Regions from separate parts of the Enterobacter vonholyi genome, predicted to be linked through region 1. Evidence: riboswitches for the same ligand, from Rfam matches in the RefSeq annotation. Region 1 holds a riboswitch; each other region holds the start of a gene.

Region 1 (10,066 bases):
CTGGCGTGGAAAGCGGCGCAGTCTCCGCTGGTGACAACGGTCTTCGTGGCACCGGGCAACGCCGGTACCGCACTGGAACCCGCGCTGCAGAACGTGGCTATCGGCGTGACCGACATTCCGGCGCTGCTGAGTTTTGTCCAGAGCGAGAAAATCGACCTGACCATCGTCGGCCCGGAAGCGCCGCTGGTGATTGGCGTGGTGGATGCGTTCCGCGCAGCGGGCCTGAAAATTTTCGGCCCAACGGAAGGCGCCGCGCAGCTGGAAGGCTCCAAAGCCTTCACCAAAGATTTCCTCGCGCGTCATAACATCCCGACGGCGGAATATCAGAATTTCACTGAAGTGGAGCCTGCTCTGGCCTACTTACGTGAGAAGGGCGCGCCGATTGTTATCAAGGCCGACGGTCTGGCCGCCGGTAAAGGCGTGATCGTCGCGATGACGCTCGACGAAGCCGAAGCCGCAGTTCAGGATATGCTGGCGGGCAATGCTTTCGGTGATGCGGGCCACCGCATCGTGATCGAAGAGTTCCTCGACGGTGAAGAAGCAAGCTTCATCGTGATGGTCGACGGTGAGCACGTTCTGCCGATGGCCACCAGCCAGGACCACAAGCGTGTGGGCAATGGCGATACCGGCCCGAATACCGGTGGAATGGGGGCTTACTCCCCCGCTCCGGTAGTGACTGACGAAGTTCACCAGCGCACCATGGATCGCATCATCTGGCCTACCGTGAAGGGAATGGCGGCAGAAGGTAATACCTACACCGGTTTCCTTTACGCAGGTCTGATGATCGACAAGCAGGGTAACCCTAAGGTCATCGAATTCAACTGCCGTTTTGGCGATCCGGAAACGCAGCCAATCATGCTGCGCATGAAATCCGATCTGGTGGATCTGTGCCTGGCAGCCTGCGATGGCAAGCTGGACGAGAAAACCTCCGAGTGGGACGAGCGTGCGTCTCTCGGCGTGGTGATTGCTGCGGGTGGTTATCCGGGCAACTACAGCACCGGTGATGAAATCCACGGCCTGCCGCTGGAAGAGATTGAAGGTGCGAAGGTGTTCCACGCCGGTACGAAGCTGGCTGGCGACGATCGCGTCCTCACCAACGGCGGCCGCGTGCTGTGTGCAACCGCGCTGGGCCATACCGTGGCAGAAGCGCAGAAGCGCGCCTATGCGCTGATGGCAGATATTCACTGGAACGGTAGCTTTAGCCGTCAGGATATCGGCTATCGCGCGATTGCACGCGAGCAGGGGGAGTAACGGAACCGTCTGTTCCCCCTCACCCTGACCCTCTCCCTCAAGGGAGAGGGGATTTACCTCAGAAACTCTTCTCTGTCGGCTGCCAGGTGCAGAAGTCTTCGTTCGCCACCAGCAGCAGCTGAGAGCCTTCCGGCGCCTCAAGCCACGCCACGCTCACTTCCATTGATGAATGACGCTGACGGCGTTGAATGTGTTCGGTTGCCCAGGATTCGAGCTCAGGCTTGACCGTCTGCCCTTCGCAGGTTGTCACCGACCCATCGGCATGCCAGCGCCCCTGGCGCAGCACAACGCGTCCCAGACGAAGCGCATCGCTGGTCTGGCGGATTTGTTCGGCACGATAACGGTAGAGGGCGATTTGATCGCTGGAAAGCTGCTGTTTTTGACCGCTGACTTCGCGCTGCATAAAGCTCAGCTCGCCATGGTCGTCAAAACGCACTTTCACATGTTCGGGGGTTTTGCTGTAGACGTTCAGTTCAATCAGCGACAGGTCATCTCCCTGCCAGCGATATTCCGCAGTCGACGTATTGCCGTTATGCCACGGGCTGAAGGCAGAAAGCAGATGAACTTCGCCGCCGGAATCTTTGCGCCAGACCCTAACCGCGCCCTGGTTGTCCGCGTAACCGCTGGCGGTAAACGGCGGCAGGGAGGTGTCGTGGCTACAGGCTGACAGCAGCAGCATGCCTGCCAGCGCGAGCGTTCCACGCCAGAAAGACAAAAGGGGCGTTACCGCCCCTTCGCTAAAACTGTTCACTGCCACGCGTCTTACTTAACAGCGTCTTTCAGTGCTTTACCAGAAACAAATGCCGGCACGTTAGCTGCGGCGATTTTGATTTCTTTACCGGTCTGCGGGTTGCGGCCAGTACGCTCAGCGCGGTGGTTCACTTTGAAGGTACCGAAACCAACCAGTTGTACAGCATCACCTTCTTTCAGAGACTCAGTAATAGCAGCCAGGGTAGATTCCAGAGCAGCTTTAGCCTGCACTTTAGACAGATCAGCCTTGTCCGCAATTACATCAATCAGTTGAGTCTTGTTCATAAGTTATCCTTTCAATGTGTTTATCGCTTGCTAAGCATCGAGTGCGACGAAAATGCCAAAAAAGCACTCTCCTGCATACACGCACCGATAGCCACTTTTTTTCGCCCCCCAAATGTAGACCAGACAAGGGGCGAAAGGGAAGAGTCGAGGAGCGACAAAACGGGCGTTATCTCAAGATTTATTGTCTCATTGGTTAAAAATTATACCAATATTGCTCTCGCCAGCCTCTCGTAAGTCCGCGCGCAGCCCTTTTATCAGCTCAATATCGCGTTCTTCACACTCTGCTAACAGGCGGAAAATTTCCCACTGAATGTCCCATTCTTGCTCAACCGCCGGGTTCGCACGCAGCTCTTCGTCGGTCATTTCCCGACCTTCCTGGGTCATTTCCAGCATCGCGACGGTCGTAATAGATGCCTTACTGACTTCAATAGCGTGCTCCAGCGTTTCACCGCTCAGTCGGGAGTGCAGCAGTTCGCTTAACGCCACGCAGGCATCAATTGCCGGGTAGACGCCGTACAGGTCAAAATCATCCGCCACCGGAATCGCCTCTTCCAGCTTTTCGAGCTGAGAGTCGAAATTCACCTTCGCGTCTTTCACCGTCAGCGTTTCCCAGATCAGATCCAGAATGCGGCGGTAGATATGGCCATCACCAAAACCCGTCTGCTTGCAGAACGCGGCATAGTTGGGATACATGCGCTCGCACAGGCAAGCCATAAAGGTGACGTGCTGCCAGCTTTCCAGCTTTTCAAGGCGCAGGTGAATTGGGTTTTGTAGCATGATGATCTCTCGAATCGAAAATTAGGCGCAGTTTACCTGAATCATCGCTGAATTTCCTGCCAACGAACAAAAGCCGGACGTGAAGACGCCACGGCGTCTGCCCAGCGCGTCGGCTCCGGCAAGCGGTAGCCCTTCATGCAGCGCTGCACCCACGCGAGGGCGCTGTCCATGCTCACACGGTGCCCGGTAGCGATAAAGAGCGGGTTACAGCGTGCCTTGCTGCGCCAGACCCACGCCAGCTGCTCGCCTTTATGGATGAGCGGCGCCAGCGCACCCGGCTCGGATGAAAGAGGTTCAAACGCGCCGCACAGGCGTTTCTTGGCGACGCCAATGGTCGGCACATCCACCAGCAGCCCAAAATGACTGGCAACGCCTAAACGACGCGGGTGTGAGATCCCGTGCCCATCGACAAACAGCAGGTCAGGTTTTTGCGAAAGCTGCTCCCACGCTGCCAGCAGCGCGGGATATTCGCGGAAGGAGAGAAAGCCCGGAATGTACGGCATGGTGGTCGCGATACGCGCGACCTTGTACTCCACCAGCTCAAGCGAAGGGTATTTCAGTACCACCATCGCCGCTCGCGTCACGTCCCCACCCTGCTCGAATCCGACGTCTGCTCCGCCAATGTACTGCGGAGGGTCCTTATCCAGACGATCCTCGCGGATCACCGATGAGGCCAGTTCGATTTGTTGAGCGCGTAGCGACGCGAGATCCATAACGACTCCTTACTTGTGATACTGGGCAGAAAGCCGATGCACCGCCTCCACAAATACGCCTGCGTGTTCTGGCGGCACATCCTGATGAATGCCGTGGCCGAGGTTAAAGACGTGGCCTTCCCCCTGGCCGAAACCAGACAGTATAGTCGACACTTCTTCTTCAATGCGGGCTGGCGGCGCATAAAGCATGGACGGGTCCATATTGCCCTGCAGCGCTACTTTGTCGCCCACGCGACGACGCGCATCGGCAATATCGGTGGTCCAGTCGAGACCCAGCGCGTCGCAGCCGGTTGCCGCCATCGCTTCCAGCCACTGGCCGCCACCTTTGGTGAACAGCGTCACCGGCACGCGGCGACCTTCGTTTTCACGCAGCAGGCCATCAACGATTTTATGCATGTAATACAGGGAGAACTGCTGATAATCGCGCCCGGTCAGCACGCCGCCCCAGGTATCGAAAATCATCACCGACTGCGCGCCCGCCTTAATCTGCGCGTTCAGATAGAGCGTAACGCTCTTCGCCAGCTTGTCGAGCAGCGCATGCAGGGCCAGCGGCTCGGCGTACATCATCTTTTTAATCATGGTGAAGGCTTTGCTGCTGCCCCCTTCCACCATATAGGTCGCCAGCGTCCACGGGCTGCCTGAGAAGCCAATCAGCGGCACTTCACCTTTCAGCTCGCGGCGAATGGTGCGCACGGCGTTCATCACGTAGCCCAGTTCGCCTTCCGGATCGGGGATCGGCAGCTTGTCCACGTCGGCTTTGCTTTTGATCGGAGAGGTGAAACGCGGACCTTCACCGGTTTCGAAGTACAGGCCAAGGCCCATCGCATCCGGAATGGTCAGAATATCCGAGAAGAGGATCGCCGCATCCAGCGGGAAGCGGCGCAGCGGCTGGAGCGTCACTTCACAGGCCAGCTCGGCGTTTTTGCAAAGCGACATAAAATCGCCCGCCTGCGCGCGCGTGGCTTTGTACTCTGGCAGATAGCGTCCCGCCTGGCGCATCATCCACACCGGGGTGACATCAACGGGCTGGCGCAGCAGCGCACGCAGATAACGATCGTTCTTCAGTTCGGTCATTTTTGCAGTTCCTTAAGCGTCATGGCCTCAGTGTAACACTACTCATACTCGGCCCGACACATCGCCACGGTATCTTCTATCAGCCGACGCGCCACGGTGCCCGGCGGAGGTAACAGGGGTAAATCGTCGTAGCGATACCAGTTCGCGTCCAGCAGCTCTTTCTGATCGATAACGATCTCGCCGCTGTCATAGTCGGCCATAAAGGCCGTCATCAGCGACTGCGGGAACGGCCACGGCTGGGAGGTGACGTAGCGCAAGTTCTTCACTTTGATCCCGCTCTCTTCCATCACCTCGCGCGCCACTGCCTGCTCCAGCGTTTCGCCCACCTCGACGAACCCGGCCAGCACGGTATGAATGCCGTTGCGATGGCGGGTATGCTGTGCAAGCAAAATAGAGTCATCCCGACGGATAGCGACGATAATGCACGGCGCAATTTGTGGGTAATAACGTTCGCGGCAGTGGCTGCAGAGCATCGCCCACTCGGTTTTACTCGAGTGCATGGTATGGCCGCAATAGCCGCAGTATTTGTGCGAGCGGTAAAACTCCGCCAGCTGCACGCCCCGCCCCGCCAGCTGGAACAGGCCTACGTCCAGATCCAACACCTGGCGAACGGATCCCATATCCTGACGACGCGCTTGCTGGATCAACCACACGGGCTCACCCTGCCACTCGCCGATCTCTAGCGCAGGCTGGCCCACGAGATCGAACGTTTCCGCCGCACCGTAGGGCAGTTCTCCACCGGGCAACCATAATTTTTGTTCGTGGCTGACGATCCACCAACCCAGATCTGATTTTTCAATAATACGATCCATATCTATTGCACTACCTTCGCTTCACTGACATGTTGTTAGCATTGTGGTTACATTCTGGATGAGCAGATTCAATCCTACACTTTGCGGAGTCGACCATGTTAAACCAGCTAGAAAGCCTGACTGAGCGCGTTAGAGGAAGTAACAAACTGGTGGATCGCTGGCTGCATGTGCGCAAGCATCTACTCGTGGCTTATTACAATCTGGTCGGCATTAAGCCTGGCAAAGAATCGTTTATGCGACTGAACGAAAAAGCGCTGGATGATTTTTGTCAGGGCCTGGTCGACTATCTGTCCGACGGCCATTTCAATATTTATGAACGCATTATCCGCGAAATGGAAGGGACAACGCCGTATTTAGCGGCCAGCAAGCTCTATCCGCTGCTGGAAGCCAATACCCAGCAGATCATGGATTACTACGATTCCACGCTTGAGAACGCCATCGATCACGATAACTATCTTGAGTTCCAGCAGGCGCTATCCGACCTCGGCGAAGCGCTGGAGGAGCGATTCACGCTGGAAGACAAGCTGATCTCTCTCGCCCTGGACAATGATTTGAACATCAGTAACGAAGAGAACGTCGCGCGCCCTGCTTGAGTTCTTAATCGTTAACGAGTAATTTACAACCATTCGCCCCTCTCACGAGGGGGATTTTTCTTGTCGGAGTGCCCAGAGCGAAAGCCGGGCTGAGACCGTTAATTCGGGATCCGCGGAACCTGATCAGGCTAATACCTGCGAAGGGAACAAGAGTCACACTGCTGTTGTATCGCCCCCCGGGCGATCCTCTCTTGCTTCATCCGTCGTCTGACAAGCCATGTCCTTCACTTTTGGAATGAGCTATGTCTACTGCAAAACTGACCCGCCGCGAACAGCGCGCACAGGCCCAACACTTCATCGACACCCTGGAAGGCACCGCTTTCCCGAACTCGAAACGCATCTACATTTCCGGCTCGCAGGACGATATTCGCGTTCCGATGCGCGAAATCCACCTCAGCCCGACGCTTATCGGCGGCAGCAAAGAGAATCCGCAGTATGAAGACAACGAAGCCGTGCCGGTGTATGACACCTCCGGCCCATACGGCGATCCTGATGTTGCCATCAACGTCCAGCAGGGGCTGGCAAAGCTGCGCCAGCCGTGGATTGACGCGCGTAACGACTGCGAAGAGCTGAGCGTGCTCAGCTCTGCGTACACCAAAGAGCGCCTGGCCGACGACGGTCTGGACGAGCTGCGCTTTACCGGCCTGCTGACGCCAAAACGTGCTAAAGCAGGTAAATGCGTGACCCAGCTGCACTACGCCCGCCAGGGTATCGTCACGCCGGAGATGGAGTTCATCGCCATCCGTGAAAACATGGGTCGCGAGCGTATCCGCAGCGAAGTGCTGCGCTATCAGCATCCTGGTGAAGGCTTTGGCGCTCGCCTGCCGGAGAACATCACGCCGGAGTTTGTGCGTGACGAAGTGGCCGCCGGCCGCGCGATTATCCCCGCCAACATTAACCACCCGGAGTCCGAGCCGATGATTATCGGCCGCAACTTCCTGGTGAAGGTCAACGCTAACATCGGTAACTCGGCCGTCACCTCCTCCATCGAAGAAGAGGTGGAAAAGCTGGTCTGGTCCACGCGCTGGGGTGCGGACACGGTAATGGATCTCTCCACCGGCCGCTATATCCATGAAACCCGCGAATGGATCCTGCGTAACAGCCCGGTACCGATTGGCACCGTCCCGATTTATCAGGCGCTGGAGAAGGTCAACGGCATTGCCGAAGACCTCACCTGGGAAGCGTTCCGCGACACCCTGCTGGAGCAGGCGGAGCAGGGCGTGGACTACTTCACCATTCACGCGGGCGTGCTGCTGCGCTACGTGCCAATGACCGCGAAGCGTCTGACCGGCATCGTCTCGCGCGGCGGCTCCATCATGGCGAAGTGGTGCCTCTCCCATCACCGGGAAAACTTCCTCTATGAACACTTCCGCGAAATTTGCGAGATCTGCGCCGCCTATGACGTCTCTCTGTCACTGGGCGACGGCCTGCGCCCGGGCTCCATCCGTGACGCCAACGACGAAGCGCAGTTTGCCGAGCTGCACACGCTGGGCGAACTGACCAAAATCGCCTGGGAGTATGACGTGCAGGTGATGATTGAAGGCCCGGGACACGTGCCGATGCAGATGATCCGCCGCAACATGACCGAGGAGCTGGAGCACTGCCACGAAGCGCCGTTCTACACGCTGGGGCCACTGACCACCGACATCGCGCCGGGCTATGACCACTTCACGTCAGGCATTGGCGCGGCGATGATCGGCTGGTTCGGCTGCGCCATGCTGTGCTACGTGACGCCGAAAGAGCACCTCGGGCTGCCAAACAAAGAGGACGTGAAGCAGGGGCTGATCACCTACAAGATTGCCGCCCACGCGGCGGATCTGGCCAAAGGCCATCCGGGCGCGCAAATCCGTGATAACGCCATGTCGAAGGCGCGCTTTGAATTCCGCTGGGAAGACCAGTTCAACCTGGCGCTGGATCCGTTCACCGCCCGCGCCTACCACGACGAAACCCTGCCGCAGGAATCGGGCAAAGTCGCGCACTTCTGCTCCATGTGTGGGCCGAAGTTCTGCTCGATGAAAATCAGCCAGGAGGTGCGCGACTACGCCGCCACGCAAACCATTGAAGTGGGTATGGCGGACATGTCCGAAACCTTCCGCGCCAAAGGCGGCGAAATCTACCTCAAAAAAGAGGAGGCGTAATGTACCAGCCCGATTTCCCACCCGTTCCCTACCGTTTAGGGCTCTATCTGGTGGTGGACAGCGTGGCGTGGATAGAGCGCCTGCTGGAGACAGGCGTTCGAACGATCCAGCTGCGCATCAAGGATAAACGCGATGACGAGGTGGAAGCCGATGTGGTTGCCGCCATCGCGCTGGGGCGCCGGTATAACGCCCGTCTGTTTATCAACGACTACTGGCGGCTGGCCGTTAAGCACCGGGCGTACGGCGTGCATCTGGGTCAGGAGGATTTGGAAACAACGGATCTGAGCGCAATCCGTGAAGCCGGGTTGCGTCTGGGCGTGTCAACGCACGATGACATGGAGATTGACGTGGCCCTGGCGGCCCGTCCCTCTTACATCGCGCTTGGTCACGTCTTCCCGACGCAAACCAAGCAGATGCCCTCCGCTCCGCAGGGTCTGACGCAGCTGGCAAGTCACGTTAAACGCCTTGCCGATTACCCCACTGTCGCCATCGGCGGAATCAGCCTTGAACGTGCCCCGGCGGTGCTGGAGACCGGCGTCGGCAGTATCGCCGTCGTCAGTGCCATCACCCAGGCCGCAGACTGGCGGTCCGCCACCGAACAGCTGTTACAGCTGGCAGGAGCAGGCGATGAACGATCGTGACTTTATGCGCTACAGCCGTCAGATCCTGCTGGAGGATATCGCCATCGACGGCCAGCAAAAGCTGCTCGCCAGCCGGGTGCTGATTGTCGGTCTGGGCGGATTAGGCGCACCCGCCGCGCTTTATCTGGCAGGCGCAGGTATCGGTACGCTGGTGCTGGCCGACGACGACGAGGTTCACCTCAGCAACCTGCAGCGACAAATCCTCTTTACCACCGAGGATATCAACCAGCCGAAAGCGCAAATCACCCGGCAGCGCCTGAACCAGCTCAACCCGGATATCGCGCTGATTGCCCTGCAGGAACGGCTCAGCGGTGACAACCTCAGCCGTGAAGTCGCCCTTGCTGACGTGGTGCTGGACTGTACCGACAACATGGCGACGCGCCAGGCGATTAACGCCGCCTGCGTGGCAAATAATACGCCGCTTATCACCGCCAGCGCGGTGGGGTTCGGCGGGCAAATGATGGTCCTGACCCCGCCGTGGTCGCAGGGTTGCTATCGCTGCCTGTGGCCGGAAGATGCCGAACCGACGCGCAACTGCCGTACGGCGGGCATTCTTGGCCCGGTGGTCGGGGTGATGGGCACCATGCAGGCGCTGGAGGCCATCAAGCTGCTCAGCGGCATGGAGACGGAACGCAATACGCTGCGGCTGTTTGATGCCCGCTCCAGCAGCTGGCGCCAGCTGGCGTTACGCCGCGCCAGCCGCTGCCCGGTATGTGGAGACCGCGATGCGCATTCTGTTTAACGATGAGCCGATGAGATGCGACGACGGGCTTACCGTTGCCGCACTGCTCGACAAGCTGCGTCAGCTCAAGCCGGGAACGGCGCTGGCGCTCAATCAACAGATCCTGCCGCGCGAGCAGTGGGAACATCAGCAGGTCAATGAAGGCGACCAGATCCTGCTGTTTCAGGTTATCGCAGGGGGCTGAGATGTTACGTATTGCCGATAAGGTTTTTGATTCGCATCTGTTTACCGGAACCGGAAAATTCGCCTCGCCGCAGCTGATGGTGGATGCCATTCGCGAAAGCGGCAGC
Region 2 (10,066 bases), 1.8 Mb from region 1:
GCGGCACGCTATATCAATGAAGCCCTCGGGCTTGGCGTTGAGACCATCATTTCCGGCGGCGGCGATGGCACTATCAATGAGATTGCCTCAGCGCTAATAGACCTGCCCCCGGCAAACCGTCCGGTGATGGGCATTTTACCGCTCGGCACCGCCAATGACTTTGCCACCAGCGCCGGGATCCCGGAGGAGTTAGAGAAGGCGCTCCAGCTGGCGATCCTCGGTAAAGCCACCGCCGTGGATATTGCGCAGGTGAATGATAAAACCTGCTTTATCAATATGGCGACCGGCGGGTTTGGCACGCGCATCACCAGCGAAACGCCGGAAAAACTGAAGGCGGCGCTGGGCGGCGTGTCGTATCTGATCCACGGTCTGATGCGCATGGATACCCTCAAGCCTGACCGCTGCGAAATTCGCGGCGAGGATTTTCAGTGGCAGGGTGACGCGCTGGTCATTGGCATTGGCAACGGGCGTCAGGCGGGCGGCGGTCAGCAGCTGTGCCCGGAGGCGCTGATCAATGACGGTCAGCTACAGCTGAGGATTTTCACGGGCGACGGCCTGCTGCCCGCGCTGTTTACCACGCTGACGCAGCCGGAAGAGAGTCCAAATATCATTGACGGGAAATCGGCGTGGTTTGAGGTAAATGCCCCGCACGGGATGACGTTTAACCTCGACGGAGAGCCGTTAAGCGGAACACAGTTCCGCATTGAGGTGTTGCCCGGCGCGCTGCAGTGTCGGTTGCCGCCGGACTGTGTGCTTTTGCGCTAATGGTATTGCCGGGTGGCGGCTACGCCTTACCCGGCCTACACTTCGCCCTCAGGTCAGGCAATCGTGACTTTGCTGTCCAGATAGACGTCCTGCACCGCATTGATCAGCTTCACGCCGTCGGCCATCGATTTCTTAAACGCCTTACGACCCAGGATCAGCCCCATGCCGCCCGCGCGTTTGTTAATAACCGCCGTACGCACCGCGTCTGACAGGTCAGTATCGCCGCCCGCCGCGCCGCCGGAGTTGATCAGCCCCGCGCGGCCCATATAGCAGTTCGCCAGCTGGTAGCGCACCAGGTCGATCGGGTTATCGCTGGTCAGCTTGCTGTAAACGCGGTCATCGGTGTAGCCAAAGTTTACCGCTTTATAGCCGCCGTTATTCTCGGCCATTTTTTGCTTCACGATGTCAGCGCCAATGGTCGCCGCCAGATGGTTCGCCTGGCCGGTCAGGTCGGCCGACACGTGGTAATCTACGCCGTCTTTTTTGAACGCCGAGTTACGCAGGTACGCCCACAGCACGGTCACCATGCCGAGCTCATGAGCGCGCTCAAACGCCGCAGAGATCTCTTCAATCTGACGACGGGACTGTTCAGAGCCAAAGTAAATCGTCGCCCCAACTGCAACCGCCCCCATATTGAACGCCTGCTCGACGCTGGCGTAGAGCGTCTGGTCATATTCGGTAGGGTAACTCAGGGTTTCGTTGTGGTTCAGCTTCACGAGGAACGGAATGCGGTGGGCATAGCGACGCGAAACCGAAGCCAGCACGCCGTAGGTGGAGGCTACACAGTTACAGCCCGCTTCAATCGCCAGTTCAACAATGTTCTTCGGATCGAAGTAGAGCGGATTCGCCGCAAAGGAGGCGCCCGCCGAGTGCTCAACGCCCTGGTCTACCGGCAGAATCGAGAGATATCCGGTGCCGCCGAGCCGCCCGGTGTTATAGAGCGTCTGCATATTTCGCAGCACGGCAGGGGGACGGTTGTTATCGACCATCACGCGGTCAACGTAATCATGACCAGGCAGGTAAAGCTGGTCGGCTGGAATGGTCATACAACGATGCTGTAAAAGGCTGTCGGCGTCTTTGCCAAGCAACTGCGCAATATCAGTCATGTGATACTCCCGTAAGTCCGACGTCGTGTCGGTGTGTGTTTATCCAGTCCCATTATTTATGGGCAGACTAAGCCTGGTACCGACTTAACAGATTTTCCACCCATTGCATTTTTTTTCAGCACAATCTGCTGGCTCGATTCGTGTACAACAAAACTGTTACATTGATCAAACAATCGCCACAAAGGTATTTAAAAGGTATTATTGAATGGTATGTTAAAGGCGTACCCTCTCTGACATGCAGGATTAAAAAATGAAAACGAAAGTCCAACTGTCATTCATGATGTTTGTTGAATGGTTTATCTGGGGCGCGTGGTTTGTGCCGCTGTGGCTGTGGCTGAGCAAAAGCGGTTTTACCGCCGGGGAAATCGGCTGGTCTTACGCCTGTACCGCCATTGCCGCTATCCTCTCCCCGATTCTTGTCGGATCGCTGACGGACCGCTTCTTCGCCGCGCAGAAAGTACTGGCGGTGCTGATGTTTGCCGGCGCGATTCTGATGTACTTCGCCGCACAGCAAACCCAGTTCAGCACCTTCTTCCCGCTGCTGCTGGTTTACTCCCTGACCTATATGCCCACCATCGCGCTGACCAACAGTATTGCCTTCGCGAACGTGGATGACGTCGAGGCCGATTTCCCGCGCATCCGCGTGATGGGCACTATAGGCTGGATCGCCTCCGGGCTGGCGTGCGGCTTCCTGCCGCAGATGCTGGGCTACAGCGATATTTCCGATACCAATATTCCGCTGCTGATGACGGCCGCCAGCTCCGCCCTGCTCGGCGTCTTTGCCCTCTTCCTGCCGAACACACCGCCGAAAAGTACCGGCAAGCTGGACTTCAAAGTGATGCTGGGGCTGGACGCGCTGATCCTGCTGCGCGACAGAAACTTCCTCGTATTCTTCTTCTGCTCGTTCCTGTTCGCCATGCCGCTGGCCTTCTACTACATCTTCGCCAACGGCTATCTCACCGAAGTGGGAATGAAAAACGCCACCGGCTGGATGACGCTCGGCCAGTTTTCTGAAATCTTCTTTATGCTCGCCCTGCCGTTCTTTACCAAACGCTTTGGTATTAAGAAGGTCTTACTGCTGGGTCTGATCACGGCCGCCATCCGCTACGGATTCTTCGTATACGGCGGTGCGGAACAGTACTTCACCTACGCCCTGCTGTTCCTCGGGATTCTGCTGCACGGCGTGAGCTACGACTTCTACTATGTCACCGCGTATATCTACGTGGATAAAAAAGCGCCGGTGCACATGCGGACCGCCGCGCAGGGCCTGATTACGCTGTGCTGCCAGGGCTTTGGTAGCCTGCTGGGTTACCGCCTGGGCGGCGTGATGATGGAAAAAATGTTCGCATACAAAGAGCCGGTGAATGGGCTGACCTTCAACTGGGCCGGAATGTGGACGTTTGGTGCAATCATGATTGCCGTGATTGCCGTGCTGTTTATGCTGTTTTTCCGCGAATCGGACAAAGAGATCGCCGCAATTGCGGTGGTTGATGGCGATACCGCGCTGACACAAGGGGAAGTTAAATGAAACAAGACCGTGTTCTCGGGGCCCTTTACGGGCAGGCGTTAGGGGATGCGATGGGCATGCCGTCGGAGCTGTGGCCGAGAAAGCGCATCAAGGCGCACTTCGGCTGGATCGACCGCTTTTTACCCGGCCCGGCAGAGAATAATGCGGCCTGCTATTTCAAACAGGCAGAGTTTACCGACGATACCTCAATGGCGCTGTGCCTGGCCGATGCGATCGTTGAGTGCGACGGGGAGATTAACGCGGATGTTATCGGCAAGCATATCCTGAACTGGGCGCTCGATTTCGATGCGTTTAATAAGAACGTGCTCGGCCCAACCTCCAAAATCGCGCTTAACGCAATTCGTGACGGCAAGCCGGTGAGCGAACTGGAAAACAACGGCGTGACCAACGGGGCGGCGATGCGCGCCTCCCCGCTGGGCTGCCTGCTTCCGGCCACGCGTCTGGAACACTTTGTTGAGCAGGTGGCGCTGGCCTCCAGCCCGACCCATAAATCCGACCTCGCCATTGCCGGCGCGGTGGTGATTGCGTGGGCGGTTTCCCGTGCCGTCGACGGCGAAAGCTGGCAGAACATCGTCGATGCCCTGCCGGGTATCGCCCGCTATGCGCAGGAGGCGAAAACCACCACCTTCAGCGCGTCGCTGGCGGCGCGTATTGAGCTGGCGCTTAAGACTGTACGGGAAGCCAACGGCATCGACTCCGCCAGCGAGCAGATTTATCAGCTTGTCGGCGCAGGAACCAGCACCATTGAGTCCGTCCCGGCGGCCATTGCGATGGTCGAACTGGCGGAAACCGAACCGAACCGCTGCGCCATTTTATGCGCCAACCTGGGCGGCGATACCGACACCATTGGTGCCATGGCGACAGCCATCTGCGGCGCGCTCCACGGCGTCCAGGCAATTGACCCGGCGCTGAAGGCCGAGCTCGACGCCGTTAACCGGCTCGATTTCGGCCACTATTGCGAGAAACTGCTGCACTACCGGGAGCAAAGGGAGGGCGTATGAATGCATTTGCCCAACGTCTCGACACCCTGCACGCCACGCGCCCGGTGACGGTGCTGGGCGCAGCGGTGATAGACGTCATCGCCGACGCCTACGCCCTGCCCTGGCGCGGGTGCGATATCGAACTTAAGCAGCAGGGCGTGAATATCGGCGGCTGCGCGCTAAACATTGCCATCGCCCTGAAGCGGCTCGGCATTACGGCGCAAAACGCTCTGCCCGTCGGTCACGGCGTCTGGGCGGATATTATCCGCAACGCCATGGCGAAGCAGGATCTGCACAGCGCCGTGGAGGCCGATACGGGCGACAACGGCTGGTGCCTGGCGCTGGTTGAGCCTGACGGCGAACGTACCTTTATGTCCTTTAGCGGCGTGGAGAACCAGTGGCAGCAGCGCTGGCTGGATGCGCTTTACGTTCCGCAAAACAGCCTGATTTATTTGTCCGGCTACCAGCTGGCATCGCCGTGCGGCGAGCTGCTGACACGCTGGCTGGAGGGATTACAGGACGTGACGGCATTGATCGATTTCGGCCCCCGCATCGCGGATATTCCCGACGCGCTGATGGAGCGGATTATGGCCTGCAGGCCAATCGTGTCGCTCAATCGTCAGGAAGCGGAACTTGCAGCTGAAAGATTCGGTGTGGAGTCTGAAAACCTGGGTGAAGTGTGGCAGCAACGCTTCGGCGCCGCGCTAATTGTGCGCCATGATAAAGACGGTGCTATGTGGTATGACGGTGACGCCTCGGGCGTTGTTCCGGCGTTCCCGGCGACGGTTGTGGACACCATTGGTGCTGGCGACAGCCACGCGGGCGGCACGCTGGCAGGGCTGGCAGCGGGATGGTCGCTGGCAGACGCCGTTCTGCTGGGGAATGCCGTGGCGTCCTGGGTGGTCAGCCACCGCGGCGGCGATTGCGCCCCGACTCGTGAGGAATTACTCCTCGCATACAAAGACGTATAGATCGCTGCGACAGTAGCTGATGCTGTACTCAATCGGACGGTGCTGCTGGTCAAGCGCAACCTGCTTGATCACCAGCACCGGTATTTTTTCATCCATCTTTATGTGCGCCTGAAACTCGCTGTCCGGCATGCGGGCGCTCACCCTTGAGCGGGTGCGCTGCGGGAAGATGTTCTGACTGCGGAAGTAGTCGTACAGCGAAATGCCAATTGCATCCGGATCGGGAATTAACCCGACCGGGACCCAGGACTCTTCAATCGACACCGCATCGTCATCCACATAGCGAATGCGCTTAAGTAAAAAAACCTCGCTGTCCGGGGAGATCGATAGGTGGTTAGCCACCTCTTCCGGGCATTTCACCACACGCTTGTTGACCCACAGCGTATTGGGCTTTTGGCCGCGCAGCACCACCTGCTGCGAGAACCCGCGCGCCTCTTTCAGCGAATATTCAAAGATGTTGTTGATTTGCGTGCCATATCCACGGGAACGCGTCACCACGCCCTCTTCCTCCAGCGCCTGCATTGCCTTTCGCACGGTAATGCGCGACACGCCGGTTAACTGGCTCAGATCGCGCTCGCCGGGCAAAATATTCCCGTGCTCCAGCATGCCGCTTCGCACCGCATTTTTTACCGTTTCGGCAAATTTCAGGTACAGCGGCGTGTTGTCCGGCGCGGCGATCCGTTCATTCAGTTGAGCGATTAACCGGGTATGCGCTTGTTCCATCTCTGTTTTCTCAGGCGTGGTGTTTCCTGCCAGTATACTGGGTTACCACCATGCATGAAAATGATGAACCGGCCCAATACCGTGACCGACTTCCAGAGTATCGGCTTTTGCCAGCGCCGCCGAGAGCCAGGCTTTCGCTTCGCTAACCGTATCGGCCCAGCCTTCATGCCGGGGACGCAGCGCCGCCAGCGCGGCGGAGAGCGTGCAGCCCGTGCCGTGGGTGTTTTTGGTCTGCACGCGCGGCGCGGTAAAACGTACTTCGCCATCGCGGGTAAAGAGCCAGTCCGGGCTTTCAGCGTCGTCAAGATGACCGCCCTTCATCAGCACCGCGCCGCAGCCCATCGCCAGCAGCGCGTTTCCCTGCGCTTTCATCTCGCGTTCAGTTTGCGCATGCGATGTGCCTAACAACGCGGCGGCTTCCGGCAGATTGGGCGTGATAAGCGCCACCTGCGGCAGCAGTTTTGTACGCAGCGTCTCCACGGCGGAGGCCGAAAGCAGCGGGTCGCCGCTTTTTGCCAGCATGACGGTATCCAGCACCACGTTTTGCACCTGATAGCGTTTAAGCCGCTCGGCCACCGCTTCCACAATATCCGTCTCGGCCAGCATGCCGATCTTGGTGGTATCGATGCGCACGTCGCTGAACACAGAATCCAGCTGTGCGGCAACAAAATCTGGCTCGATACGGTAGACCGACTGCACGCCGCGCGTGTTTTGCGCCACCAGCGCGGTAATGACCGAGCAGCCGTACGCGCCAAGGGCCGAGAATGTTTTGAGGTCAGCCTGGATACCCGCGCCGCCGCTGGGATCGGTGCCGGCAATGGTCAGGGCGTTAATCCGCTTCATGCCTGCTCCTCCAGCGTATAGAGCGCGTCGAGGAACGCGCTGGCAAAACTGCCCGGGCCACGCGACTGCGCAACCGCGACCGTTCCGGCTCGCTTCATCCATCCGCAGACGGCAGCAATGTTATCCAGCCGGTCACCCGGCAGCGAACAGCTCGCCGCCACAACGGCAGAAAGCGCGCATCCGGTGCCTACCACGCGCGTCATCAGCGGATCGCCGCCGGTAACCGTTCGAGTACGTTGCCCGTCCGTGATGTAATCCACCTCGCCGGTGACGACCACAACGGCATTGGTCTGGCGGGCCAGCGCCTGTGCAGCGGGCACCGCGCTGGCGGCGGTATCGGTCGTATCAACGCCGCGCCCACCCGGGCTCATCCCGGCAAGAGCAAGGATTTCAGAGGCATTGCCGCGAATGGCAGCCGGTTTCAGAGCAAGAATTTGATGGCAAAACCGGGTGCGGAACGTCAGGGCGCCCACGGCAACCGGGTCCAGCGTCCAGGGCTTTCCTGCCGCCACCGCGCTCTCAATCGCCCGCCGCATCGACTGGGCCCGCGGCGAGGTCAGCGTGCCAACGTTGACCAGCAGCGCATCGGCGATCGCAGCAAACTGCTCGGCCTCTTCGGCCTCAATCACCATCGCGGGTGATGCGCCAAGCGCCAGCAGAACGTTGGCCGTAAAGGTCTGTACGACATCATTGGTCATACAATGGGTCAGCGGAGAACGGGTGCGGAAGTGATGTAAAACGTGTAAATCGAGCAGGTCAGGCTGCATGGGTTCGCTCCTGCCTTGCGTGAAGAAGCGATGACCGGGAAGGCATCTGACTTCCCTACGCTGGCATTATCCAGATCAGGTAATACGGGTATTTCTCAGCCTTCACAAGGAAGGGCACCCCGAGTCAAAATACTTTTAAAACAATGATTTATTGAAATCAATGTTCTCAATCAGTGTAACCGTGGCCACAGGTCAGGCGCAAGGGGTTTTGATTTATCACGGCAGCGATCGCGTTATGAATCTCCCTAAACACTTTTTCGCTAGCATCTTCAACATAAATATTTTTTCCTGGTATATCCCGTAACAAAAATGAGCTGATTTCATTTCATTCGAAGCTAGCGAAAGATTCGATAATAAATAATCGGCAAAAACCCATAAATTTACATAAACTGTTATGTGTATTATTAACCAATTTTAATCAAAACACTTAAATACATTTAATGTATTGGTGTTTTATATCTAATTTGGCTCTCATCCATCATGAATCGCTATCTTATTGTATTATAAGATTATTAAGCCGAGCTTTTCTGGAATGACTCGTTTAGCTATTCCTGCTATTTATGATTTAGATCAATAATCAAAATTACACATTCATAGATAGTTACTGCACGTTACGAAATAAGTTATCAAACCAAAATTTTCAACGTTAATTGTGAATTATTTCAGATATAACAAGACGTTGTATCTTCCCGCCAGGATAGCGCCCTTACTTTATTTTTTCTTGTAGTGATGATGAGAGCTTTAAAATGAACTATTTAAATACAACAGCTATCGCTGTTTTTGGTTTTGTGTTTGCTGGTTCAATGAATACTGCAAATGCTGCGGAAGTAAACATAAACCTTGACGATAACGTCAACAATCCAGGTGCTCACATTCAAATTCAGGGTACCGATAAAACCGCCTATAACCTTGATAACATCGAGGGGAGTAACATTAAGCAAGACGGGCAAATCTATAACCTTCAGGGCGATATTGACAGAGCAAATACAGCTATTAATAAAGCACAAGATACAGCTAACACCGCTCAAGATGGCGTAAATGCTAACACTCAAGCTAACGCTATCCTTAATCAGAAAATCGACGATTACAAAGCAGATCAGACAATCACTGATAACAAACAGAATATATTGATTGATAACACTAATAATAAAGCAGATGCGGCTTTACAAGGCGTTATTACTAACGGTCAAGCAATCATTGATACAAACACGAGAGTAGATAAAACTGACATCACCGCGACCAATGCGAACAACAAAGCAGACGCCAACACTCAAGCGCTAGCAAGTAAGGTCGATAAAAGCATTTTCAACGCCGATCAGGATAGACAAGATCAAGCACTTCAGGATGCCTCTGGCAAAGCGACTCAGGCATTTAATACGGGCGCTTATGCGCAATCTTTAGCTGTCGATGCACAAACGGTAGCCGCAGCGAATAAAGCTGCTGTTGCTACCGTTCAGTCACGCCAGCAAACACAGGAAGCGACGATTCAGAATCACAGCGCACAATTAGCGAATCATGAATCACGTATTACTGCGTTAGAGAGTCAAAATAACGCTAAGTTCTCTTCTCTGGAGAATCAGCAGAATGAGGATCGCAAGGAATATCGTGCTGGTATCGCTGGCGCTGCTTCTCTTGCTGGTTTGCATTACGTTGATACAGATAACGCGGTTGCCGTCGGTGCTGCCAACTTCAAAGATGCGCAAGGTTATGCAATCGGCTACCGTCATAAGTTCGCTGAGAATGTAGCTGCTACCCTCTCTACATCAGGTACATCCAACGGTGATGAAATTGTTGCGGCGTCCGCATCTTACGGATGGTGATGTTACAGTATTAAAATAAAATGCCAGTGTTCTAAAAAAAATCGCCCATGAGTTTTAATCAGCTGGCTATAACTCAATACATTGCTGCTCGCAAAGAAAATGACAAAGTACATTTTTATCTCCGCTGTTTTGTATCTCACTTTTATTTTATTAGGGATATGGATCGGCTTGATGTTAGGCACCTATATTTATAATTGCAATTACTGAGGCAATAATGAAAAAGTTAATGATGATAGCGGCTGTATTATCTCTTACTGCGTGTTCCTCACCAGCGCAACGGATGGCGGATTGTCAAAGCAAGGGGGTGAGTAAAGACGCTTGTTATATTGCAGAGCAAAACCGCACATCAGCCATTAACGCTGCTGCAGAAAAACAGGCTTTGGAGAATGCTGCTCAACTTGCACAATCAGCACATAAGCATTTTCCTGAAGGCTGCACTCAGGTTATGGATGCTGCGGGTCGTTGTGACAGCAAGCCTGCCAAAGCAAGCGGCGATGTTAAACAGTTTTCAGGTGAAGCGGATCGCGTTATGAATAAGCCAATATCTGATGCTGCTGAATATCTGC
Region 3 (10,066 bases), 500 kb from region 1:
AAGAAGCCCGTTGCCAGCACGATACCCGGCATCGCCAGTATCAGCATGCCCGTCAGTTCCAGCATTTGTCCGGCTTTTTGCGCCTGGCGGGCGTAGAGCTCACGGCTGCTCCACAGCAGCATCATGGTCAGCATAACGCACAGCAGTCCGGCAGCCAGCGCTATGCGTACCGAGGTCCAGGTCGCCTGCCAGAGAACGGGCTGTTGTAGGACGGACATAAGATTGAGGTTCAGGCCGTCAACGATAACGGCCAGCAGCGGCGGCAGCAGCAGCAACAGCGCCAGCGCGATCAGGATAAAATCGCTGACGCGGCTGTGCAGGCTGTCCTGCGGATCGCGCCAGCCGGTTATTTGATGACTACCTGCGGGAATGGCTTTACTCAGCCGCTGGCTCAACAGCACCAGCGCAAGACAGCACGCCATCTGCACCATCGCCAGCAGCGCGGCGCGACCGGGATCGTAGTCGTAACTCAGCGCCTGGTAAATCGCCAGCTCAATGGTGGTGGCCTGCGGCCCGCCGCCGAGTGACAGCACGGTGGCAAAGCTGGCAAAGCAGAGCATGAAGATTAACGCCGCCACGGGCGGGAGCTGGCGGCGCAGCCACGGCCATTCGACAAAGCGGAAGAACGACACGCCGCGCATGCCGAGCTGGGCGGCAATCTGACGCTGTTCGCCGGGAATATTTTCCAGCGCCTGCAAAAAGAGGCGCGTTGCCATCGGCATATTGAAAAATACGTGCGCCAGCAGAATGCCCTGCAGTCCGTAAGGCGAGAATGACCATTCCAGACCAAGCTGACCGAACAGTGAAGACAGCCAGCCCTGGCGACCGTAAACGCTCAGAATACCAAATACCGCCACCAGCACGGGCAGGATCAGCGTCATGGCGCACAGGCGCAGCAGGGCCTGCCTGCCGGGAAATCGCCGTCGATACAGAGCGCGTGCCAGAAAAATAGCCGGGATCACCGACAGCAGGGCAGAAAGAGACGCCTGCCAGAAGGAGAACCGGATAACGTGCCAGAGGTAGCTGTCGTGCCAGAGGGCGAGCAGGTCGCTCTCTGGCGCGTTAAACCACAATGCAAGAAAAGCCCCCAGGCTGACCGCTACCATCACGGCGGCGGCGAGCAGCCCGGGAAGTAACCAGCCGGAAATCAACGGCTGACGGCGCGTTGCCATTCGCTTACCCATGCGGCACGCTGCGCGGCGACCTGCTGCGGCGTAAACTCCAGCGAGGTTTTCGGTTTGGTCAACTGCTCGAAACCTGCAGGCAGCGCAACGTTAGTAACCGGATACATCCAGTTGCCCGCTGGAATGGCGTTCTGGAACGCCGGTGAAACCATAAACTTCAGGAACTTCTCGGCCAGCTCCGGCTGTTTGCTGGCAGCGGTACGCGCGGCCACTTCCACCTGCAGATAGTGCCCTTCCGCAAAATCTGCGGCTGCATAGTTGTCTTTCTTCTCGGCGATAATGTGGTAGGCCGGGGAGGTGGTGTAGCTCAGCACCAGGTCGCTTTCGCCTTTGAGGAACAGGCCGTAGGCTTCGCTCCAGCCTTTGGTCACGGTGACGGTTTTGGCGGCCAGCTTCTGCCATGCTTCCGGTGCTTTATCCCCGTAGACTTTTTGCATCCATAGCAGCAGGCCCAGGCCCGGCGTGCTGGTACGCGGATCTTCGTAAATTACGCGCCACTTCTGATCGCTTTCGACCAGCTCTTTCAGGCTTTTTGGCGGGTTTTTCAGCTTATTTTTGTCATAAACAAAAGCAAAGTAGCCATAGTCGAACGGCACAAAGGTGTCGTTCTTCCAGCCGCCCGGCACGTTAACGGCATCTGCCGCGACGCCGCTTTTGGCAAACAGTTTGGTTTGCGAGGCGGCTTCCAGCAGGTTGTTATCCAGCCCGAGCACCACGTCGGCTTTACTGTTTTTTCCTTCCATGCGCAGACGGTTGAGCAGCGACACGCCATCTTCAAGCGCCACGAACTTCAGCTCGCAGTTGCAGTCCGCTTCAAAGGCTTTTTTGACAACCGGGCCAGGGCCCCAGTCGGCAGAGAAGGAGTCGTAGGTGTAGACCGTCAGGACGGGCTTGGCAAAAGCAGGCAGCGCAAACAGCGCCAGCAGGGGGAGAACTTTTTTTAACACTTTGCACCTCAGGGTTGAGTGGCAAAGGATTTTGAGCGACAGCCTCAAATCCCTTCGCCGGCGTTATCCGGATCAGGTTCGACGGGTATTATCTCAGCGCACATCTGTGATGCAGCACCCCGTTGAGAACGGCGCTATTGTAATGATTTGGTGAATATTACGAAAGCGTTATGGCTCCGGGGGGGCAAACCAGGCGGATTTAAAATCAAACCAGCCCAGGGTGTTCATCCGCAGGCCGCGCATGCTGCGCTGGCCCTGAATCATCAGCCAGTGGTGGATCAGCGGGACGATCGCCTGCTCGGCCAGCAGCTGCTGGCACCATACGGCAAGATTCATCTCGCCCGATCGCCACAGGGCGGCGTCCTGCTGCCAGTCACGGTCGATGCAGTGCTGGATCAGCGGGACTTCATACAGGTGTGAAAATAATGAAAAATCGAGCGGCAGGGTAAAATTAGCGCTGTTGAGCCAGATATCGCTGGCGATCTCCCCCTGATGCCATTCGTCATAGTCCACTTCTCTTACCTCTAACTTGACCCCCTCGGCTGCCAGCAGGCGGGTCATGATCCTCGCGATAAAACGATGCTCCACGTGCTCGCGGTAGTAGGTCAGGGTGATGGACTCCAGCCCTGCGGGTTTGTCGCAGTGCGACGGCCGGGCGTGGTGCCAGCGCGGAAGCAGGCCGTAGGCCGGAAACCAGTATGTCTGGTACTGCTCTTCCGCATGGTAGATCAGATTGGAAGGGGACAGCACGTGGCTGATCCACTTGCGGACGCCCTGGTTTGCCCCGCGGTGGGTGCGGCGGTCAAACAGGAGATAGTAGCATCCTTCCTCCAGGCGGCTCTCAACGGCCTTTTCTCCGGTGGTGGGGCCTTCAAGCGTCAGACCGCAGCTCAGGTCTTCATTGAGGTCAGGCAATACCCACACGTTCACTTCGTCGATCAGCGCCCGATAGCCAAAGTAGTCATCGAACGCGCGGATTTTCAGCTGGTTGCTGTTATTGCGGGACACGGAGTAGGGCCCGGTGCCAATCGGCAGGCTGGCAAAACTGTTCAATGATTCCCACTCACCGGGCAAAATCATCGACGGCACATAGCCCAGCAGCCAGGGAAGCCACTTGTCCTGCTGCGACAGCTCAATGTCCAGCGTCCAGGCCGTGGGGGAGTGGATGCGCGAAATATGCGAGTAGAGCGGCAGCCTGCGGGCGCGTTCCAGAGAGGCGATGACGTCGTGCATCTCCAGCTCGCGGCCGTGGTGAAAGTGGATGCCGGGGCGTAAGAAGAAGCGCCAGTGGCGCGGGGAAAGCTGCTGCCAGTGATGGGCAATATCCGCCTCCAGTTCCCCGTTTTCCTCATTTATGCGCGTCAGGCCGCTGAAGATTTGTCGGGCCATGTGGGTTTCCGAGCGGCGTAACGCCGTGCCGGGCAACAGATTTTTCATTGGCCGGTAGTAGAGCACCCGCAGAATGTGTCGGCCCTGACGAAAGCTGCGTCCGAGATGGGAAACCAGCATCTGGCGCACGGCGGCCTTGTCGCCCACCAGCTGGACCAGCTGATCGATGCGGTCCTGTTCGAGCAGATCTTCTGCGCGCTGCTGCTGCAACGCCAGTCCGGTATACAGGAAGGTCAGTCGCGAGCGTTTGCCGCGTCCCGCTTCCGCTTCCCAGCTTAACCACCCCTGCTGCTGCATGGTGTTGAGAAGCGTGCGCATATGACGGCGGGAACAGCTAAGCAGGTCCGCCAGCTCGTTGAGCGTGGTCTCCTGCGATTGCCCCTCGCAGCACTGCCAGAGGCGGATAAACTGTTGTTGCAGACGACCGGAAGGCATAAAAGGGGAACTCCTGACAAAAAACCAGCAATTTATTTATCCCTATATTAGGCCAATAATTCTCCTCGATGAAGCGAGGAGGTAAATTATGAAGAGGTCTACCGCACGTCAGTTTTATCAGCAGTACTTTTCAGCGACAAAAGGATCGTCCTGGCTGGCCCGCCGGTGTGCAGAGCAACGGCTGAAAACGTTAGAAGAATTGATGCAGTGGGACGTTACGACACCGACCTCTTCCCGCTAACTCGCCTCGATCATGTGTGACTGAGTATTGGTGCTTATCACCCGCCAGCAAAATGTTTTTGCTGGCTTTTTTCGTTTACTATTCACCCAATTTCGATTCGCTTTCACAAGGACTTGCGCATGCTGTGGTTGATGACGATGGGGCGACGCCTGAACGGCGTGTATGCCGCTTTTATGCTGGTGGCCTTTATGATGGGCGTGGCGGGGGCGCTTCAGGCGCCGACGCTGAGCCTGTTTCTCAGCCGCGAGGTAGGGGCGCAGCCGTTTTGGGTCGGCCTGTTTTATACCGTCAACGCCATTGCCGGGATCCTGGTCAGCCTCGCGCTGGCGAAACGATCGGACAGTCAGGGCGATCGCCGCAGGCTAATCCTCTTTTGCTGCGCCATGGCCGTGGGCAACGCGCTGCTCTTTGCCTTCAATCGTCATTATCTGACGCTCATTACCTGCGGCGTGCTGCTGGCGTCGCTGGCGAACACCGCTATGCCGCAGCTGTTCGCCCTGGCCCGTGAATATGCGGATAACTCCGCGCGGGAAGTGGTGATGTTCAGCTCGGTGATGCGTGCCCAGCTCTCGCTGGCGTGGGTCATTGGTCCGCCGCTGGCCTTTATGCTGGCGTTGAACTATGGCTTTACCACCATGTTCTCCATTGCGGCAGGGATTTTTGTCATCAGCCTGGCGCTGATAGCCTTCGCACTGCCGTCCGTGGCCCGCGTCGAACAGGCGACGGATAAACCTGTTACCCAGGTGAGCGGCTGGCAGGACAAGAACGTCCGCATGTTGTTTATTGCCTCGACGCTGATGTGGACCTGCAACACCATGTACATTATTGATATGCCGCTGTGGATCAGCAGCGATCTGGGCTTACCGGACAAGCTCGCGGGGATCTTAATGGGAACCGCCGCCGGGCTGGAAATTCCGGCGATGATTCTGGCGGGCTATTACGTTAAGCGCTTTGGAAAGCGTCGGATGATGATCGTCGCCGTGGCGGCCGGGGTACTGTTCTACGCGGGGTTGATCCTTTTCCATTCGCGTGAAGCGTTGCTGGCGCTGCAGCTGTTTAACGCCGTGTTTATTGGAATTGTTGCCGGGATCGGCATGCTCTGGTTCCAGGATCTGATGCCCGGCCGTGCAGGCTCGGCAACGACGCTTTTTACCAACAGTATTTCAACCGGCGTGATCCTGGCGGGCGTGATTCAGGGGGCGCTGGCGCAAAGCTATGGCCATGCGTCGGTCTACTGGATGATTGCGGCGCTATCCGTCGTGACGCTCCTGCTGACCTGCCGCGTAAAAGACGTGTGATCGGATGAGTGAAACGGAGCCCGGGAGCACCGGGCTCTGTGAAGCGTTTTATTCGGAATACTGATATTTACGCTGCGCGCGTAGCGTCAGGTACATATGAACGAGTCCCATGAAGCCGTGTGCCCAGAAATATGTCTCAATAAAAACTGTCAGGAATTTATGCAAATCTAAGACGGATTCCGTGACGGACGAAACCGGCCCAAGCGTGGCGTTCAGCACGAACCAGGCCGCGCCGCAGAGTGCAACGCCCAGCAGCGCCAGCACACCCAGACCTTGCACCGTTGCCGCCATACCGCCAGCATGCGCGTCAGGTAACTGACGCTGCGCGAGGGTGCGAATATCTTCAACGATTCCACGAAAATCCAGCGCCAGCCAGGCGTAGTAATACTTAAATCCGCGTTGGGTTAACATCCATGCCATCATGGCAATACCACAAAAAATTAAACCAAACCCTGAGATAACATGGATCCAGGTGACAATTCCGTTCAGTCCGGATTCGTGGAGGGCCTCGCTTTCGGTGAAATTAGAATTGATAATTTGGGCCAGCACCAGTATGGCTACAAGAATGTGCAGTACGCGAAGAAAAGGTGTTTCTTTATGGGGAAGCGTATTACGTAGCGTTGGGTTCATCGCTTTTTACCTCAATAATGAGAGAGCTGATGCGATGCAGTGTGACGCAGATTAATTAACGAAACCTTAACGATGAGTAGCGTCACACTGTATTTATGCGTTCCGATTAGCGAGCAGGATCAATATGCGTCATCACGTTCAGCACATTGAATTTTTGCATCACGTTGTTTCTGGCATTGACGGCAATCTGATGCCCTTCTTTTACGCTTAATTCGCCGTTCACTTCCAGATGGACATCGACAAGGGCTAAATCGCCCATCTTGCGGGTTTTTAAATCATGGAGTCCGGTGACGCCTTCGGTTGAGAGAAGACACGTTTTGATATCGTGCTCCAGCTCGGGTTCAAGCGAACGGTCCATCAGATCGTGCAGGGCATCGGCAGAGAATTTGTAACCCATATGGGCGATGAACACTCCGACAATCAGGGCCGCAATCAGGTCCATCGCGTGAAAACCCACTAAATTCCCGGCAATACCGATGGCGACAACCACTGACGACGCTGCGTCAGAACGGGCATGCCAGGCATTGGCTATCAGCAGCGAGGACTGAATACGTTTTCCCGTGGCAAACATGTATCTGAACAGACTCTCCTTCACCACCAGCGCCAGTATCGCCACCCACAAAGCGGCCCCTTTTACTATCTGATGCGTCTCGGGATTAAGCAGTTTATTGCCAGCGGACCAGAGCATCCCGACCCCCACGAGCAGCAGAATAGCGCCAATAATAAGCTTTGCACCGTTTTCGAAACGCAGATGACCGTAATGATGATCGATATCAGAGGCTTTCTGACTCTTTTTATTCGCAATCAGAACGACAAAGTCAGAAGATAAATCGGAAAGAGAATGAATCCCATCAGCAATTAATCCCTGTGAACCGGAGAATATTCCTGCAACTATCTGAAAGCAAGTGAGTAAAATATTTATTATCACGCTTACTAATGTGCATTTGTGTATTTCCCGAGAACGGATGTGAGACTCATTGCCATTTTTCTTTTCCATGATAATTTCCGCTACCAACTGATTGAGCGATTATTCTGCGCAGGGAACATTAAATTGACGTTAAATATAACGTCATTATTGGCTGGGTTTGGGAATATTTACAGAAGGAGGGCGGGTATCGGGATAAAACGCGGCCTGCAGAGTGCACTGCAGGCCGGAGGATTACTTCATAAATGCAGGTTGTTTGTGTTCGTAAGTGGCAATCGCCGCTTCGTGCTGGAGAGTTAAACCTATGCTGTCCAGACCGTTCAGCATGCAGTGACGGCGGAACGCATCAATGCTGAAGCTGTAGGTTTTATCCCCGGCTTTCACCACTTCCGCTTCCAGATCCACTTCAAACGAAATACCCGGATTCGCCTTAACCAGCGCGAACAACTCATCGACCTGTTCATCGCTCAGCGTCACCGGCAGCAGCTGGTTGTTGAAGCTGTTACCGTAAAAAATATCCGCGAAGCTTGGGGCGATGACCACTTTGAAGCCGTAATCGGTGAGCGCCCACGGGGCGTGTTCGCGGGATGAGCCGCAGCCAAAGTTTTCTCGGGCCAGTAAAATGGAGGCGCCTTTGTACTCAGGGAAGTTCAGAACGAATTCCGGATTAGGCACTTCGCCTTTGTCGTCCAGGAAACGCCAGTCGTTGAACAGGTGCGCGCCAAAGCCGGTACGCGTCACCTTCTGCAGAAATTGTTTCGGAATAATAGCGTCAGTATCGACGTTAGCGGCGTCCAGCGGGACAACCCGGCCCGTATGTTGGGTAAATTTCTCTGCCATGATTGTCTCCTTATTTCAGGCTGCGAATATCGGCGAAATGGCCGGTGACTGCCGCAGCGGCGGCCATTGCCGGGCTGACCAGATGGGTACGCCCACCGCGGCCCTGACGGCCTTCAAAGTTACGGTTGCTGGTGGAGGCGCAGCGCTCACCCGGATTCAGGCGATCGTTATTCATGGCCAGACACATGGAGCAGCCAGGCAGGCGCCACTCGAAGCCCGCTTCGATAAAGATCTTATCCAGACCTTCGGCTTCCGCCTGGGCCTTCACCGGACCGGAGCCAGGTACCACCAGCGCCTGCACGCCCGGTGCCACTTTACGGCCTTTGGCAATCTCTGCCGCCGCGCGCAAATCTTCGATACGGGAGTTAGTGCAAGAACCGATAAAGACTTTATCAATGGTCACGTCGGTCAACGGCACGCCGGGCTTCAGCCCCATATAGGCCAGCGCTTTTTCCGCACTGGCGCGCTCGACCGGATCGGCGAAGGAAGCAGGATCTGGAATGGCGTCGTTGACGGAAATCACCTGACCCGGGTTGGTCCCCCAGGTCACCTGCGGCGCAATCTCTTCTGCCTGCAGCGTGACAACGGTATCAAACGTCGCCCCATCGTCGGTTTTCAGGGTTTTCCAGTACGCTACCGCGTCGTCAAAATCGTGACCTTTCGGCGCGTGCAGACGGCCCTTCACATAGTTGAAGGTCGTTTCATCTGGCGCGACCAGACCGGCTTTGGCGCCCATCTCAATGGCCATGTTGCACAGGGTCATGCGGCCCTCCATGCTCAGCGCCTGGATAGCGTCTCCGCAGAACTCAACGACGTGGCCTGTACCGCCTGCGCTGCCGGTTTTACCGATAATCGCCAGCACGATATCTTTCGCGGTAATGCCAGGTGCCGCTTTGCCCTTCACTTCAATCTTCATCGTTTTGGCACGGCCCTGCTTCAGGGTCTGCGTCGCCAGAACGTGTTCAACCTCTGAGGTGCCAATCCCGAACGCCAGAGCGCCAAACGCGCCGTGTGTTGCGGTATGGGAGTCACCGCAGACGATGGTCATGCCCGGCAGGGTGATCCCTTGCTCAGGCCCCATCACGTGGACGATGCCCTGATAAGGATGGTTCAGGTCGTACAGCTCAACGCCAAATTCTTTACAGTTCTTAATCAGCTCCTGCATCTGGATACGCGCCATCTCACCCGAGGCATTAATGTCTTTGGTCTGGGTGGAAACGTTGTGATCCATCGTCGCGAAGGTTTTACCCGGCTGACGTACCGGACGCTTGTGCGCGCGCAGGCCGTCAAATGCCTGAGGAGAGGTCACTTCGTGTACCAGATGACGGTCAATGTACAGCAGCGGGGTTTCGTTTGGTGCCTCGTAAACAACGTGTGCATCAAACAACTTTTCATATAACGTTTTAGCCATGATTACACCCCTTCAGCGACATAGCGGGCAATGATGTCGCCCATTTCATCGGTACTGACTGCCGCCGTGCCGCGTGCTAAATCGCCGGTACGGACGCCTTCTTCTAACGCCCGGTTAATGGCGTGTTCAATTGCGGCTGCTGCATCGTCTGCATCCAGGCTGTAGCGCAGCAGCAGGGCCAGGGAGAGGATCTGCGCAATCGGGTTGGCAATGTTCTTGCCGGCGATATCCGGCGCGGAGCCGCCCGCAGGCTCGTACAGGCCAAAACCTTCTTCATTCAGGCTTGCGGATGGCAGCATTCCCATGGAGCCGGTGATCATTGCGCACTCGTCAGAGAGAATATCGCCGAACAGGTTGGAGCACAGCAGCACGTCAAACTGGGACGGATCCTTAATCAGCTGCATGGTCGCGTTATCGATGTACATGTGCGACAGCGTGACGTCCGGGTACTGCTTAGCGACTTCGCTGACGATCTCGCGCCACAGAATAGAAGACTGCAGCACGTTCGCTTTGTCAATGGAGGTCACCTTGTGGCGGCGTTTGCGCGCAGACTCAAAGGCGATATGGGCGATACGTTCAATTTCGAAACGGTGATACACCTCGGTGTCGAACGCTTTTTCATGCTGACCGCTGCCTTCGCGCCCTTTTGGCTGACCGAAATAGATCCCGCCGGTCAGTTCACGCACGCACAGAATGTCGAAACCGTTGGCGGCGATATCCGCGCGCAGCGGGCAGAACTCTTCCAGACCCTGATACAGCTTCGCCG

What was found. Region 1 has a riboswitch for thiamine pyrophosphate ahead of thiC (phosphomethylpyrimidine synthase ThiC). Riboswitches for the same ligand answer to the same signal wherever they lie in the genome.
Region 2: linked by a shared signal. The riboswitch ahead of thiM (hydroxyethylthiazole kinase) and the one ahead of thiC (phosphomethylpyrimidine synthase ThiC) in region 1 are both predicted to bind thiamine pyrophosphate.
Region 3: linked by a shared signal. The riboswitch ahead of thiB (thiamine ABC transporter substrate binding subunit) and the one ahead of thiC (phosphomethylpyrimidine synthase ThiC) in region 1 are both predicted to bind thiamine pyrophosphate.

The regions. Positions count from the first base shown of each region.
Region 1 covers NZ_CP162152.1:222,647-232,712, reverse strand. The annotation lists gene purD (phosphoribosylamine--glycine ligase) at 1-1,251, shown strand, start outside; gene AB3N39_RS01075 (DUF1481 domain-containing protein) at 1,310-2,002, opposite strand; gene hupA (nucleoid-associated protein HU-alpha) at 2,014-2,286, opposite strand; gene AB3N39_RS01065 (YjaG family protein) at 2,473-3,063, opposite strand; gene nfi (deoxyribonuclease V) at 3,105-3,776, opposite strand; gene hemE (uroporphyrinogen decarboxylase) at 3,786-4,850, opposite strand; gene nudC (NAD(+) diphosphatase) at 4,889-5,662, opposite strand; gene rsd (sigma D regulator) at 5,758-6,255, shown strand; TPP riboswitch at 6,310-6,418, shown strand; gene thiC (phosphomethylpyrimidine synthase ThiC) at 6,498-8,393, shown strand; gene thiE (thiamine phosphate synthase) at 8,393-9,034, shown strand; gene thiF (thiazole biosynthesis adenylyltransferase ThiF) at 9,021-9,776, shown strand; gene thiS (sulfur carrier protein ThiS) at 9,760-9,960, shown strand; gene thiG (thiazole synthase) at 9,962-10,066, shown strand, end outside.
Region 2 covers NZ_CP162152.1:2,914,692-2,924,757, forward strand. The annotation lists gene yegS (lipid kinase YegS) at 1-765, shown strand, start outside; gene fbaB (class I fructose-bisphosphate aldolase) at 819-1,871, opposite strand; gene AB3N39_RS13735 (nucleoside permease) at 2,122-3,399, shown strand; gene AB3N39_RS13740 (ADP-ribosylglycohydrolase family protein) at 3,396-4,400, shown strand; gene AB3N39_RS13745 (PfkB family carbohydrate kinase) at 4,397-5,350, shown strand; gene AB3N39_RS13750 (GntR family transcriptional regulator) at 5,324-6,070, opposite strand; gene thiD (bifunctional hydroxymethylpyrimidine kinase/phosphomethylpyrimidine kinase) at 6,113-6,913, opposite strand; gene thiM (hydroxyethylthiazole kinase) at 6,910-7,680, opposite strand; TPP riboswitch at 7,716-7,812, opposite strand; gene AB3N39_RS13765 (YadA C-terminal domain-containing protein) at 8,427-9,500, shown strand; gene AB3N39_RS13770 (hypothetical protein) at 9,715-10,066, shown strand, end outside.
Region 3 covers NZ_CP162152.1:725,654-735,719, forward strand. The annotation lists gene thiP (thiamine/thiamine pyrophosphate ABC transporter permease ThiP) at 1-1,172, opposite strand, end outside; gene thiB (thiamine ABC transporter substrate binding subunit) at 1,148-2,131, opposite strand; TPP riboswitch at 2,163-2,263, opposite strand; gene sgrR (HTH-type transcriptional regulator SgrR) at 2,300-3,955, opposite strand; gene sgrT (glucose uptake inhibitor SgrT) at 4,044-4,196, shown strand; gene AB3N39_RS03435 (sugar efflux transporter) at 4,316-5,494, shown strand; gene AB3N39_RS03440 (cytochrome b/b6 domain-containing protein) at 5,543-6,124, opposite strand; gene AB3N39_RS03445 (cation diffusion facilitator family transporter) at 6,231-7,121, opposite strand; gene leuD (3-isopropylmalate dehydratase small subunit) at 7,284-7,889, opposite strand; gene leuC (3-isopropylmalate dehydratase large subunit) at 7,900-9,300, opposite strand; gene leuB (3-isopropylmalate dehydrogenase) at 9,303-10,066, opposite strand, start outside.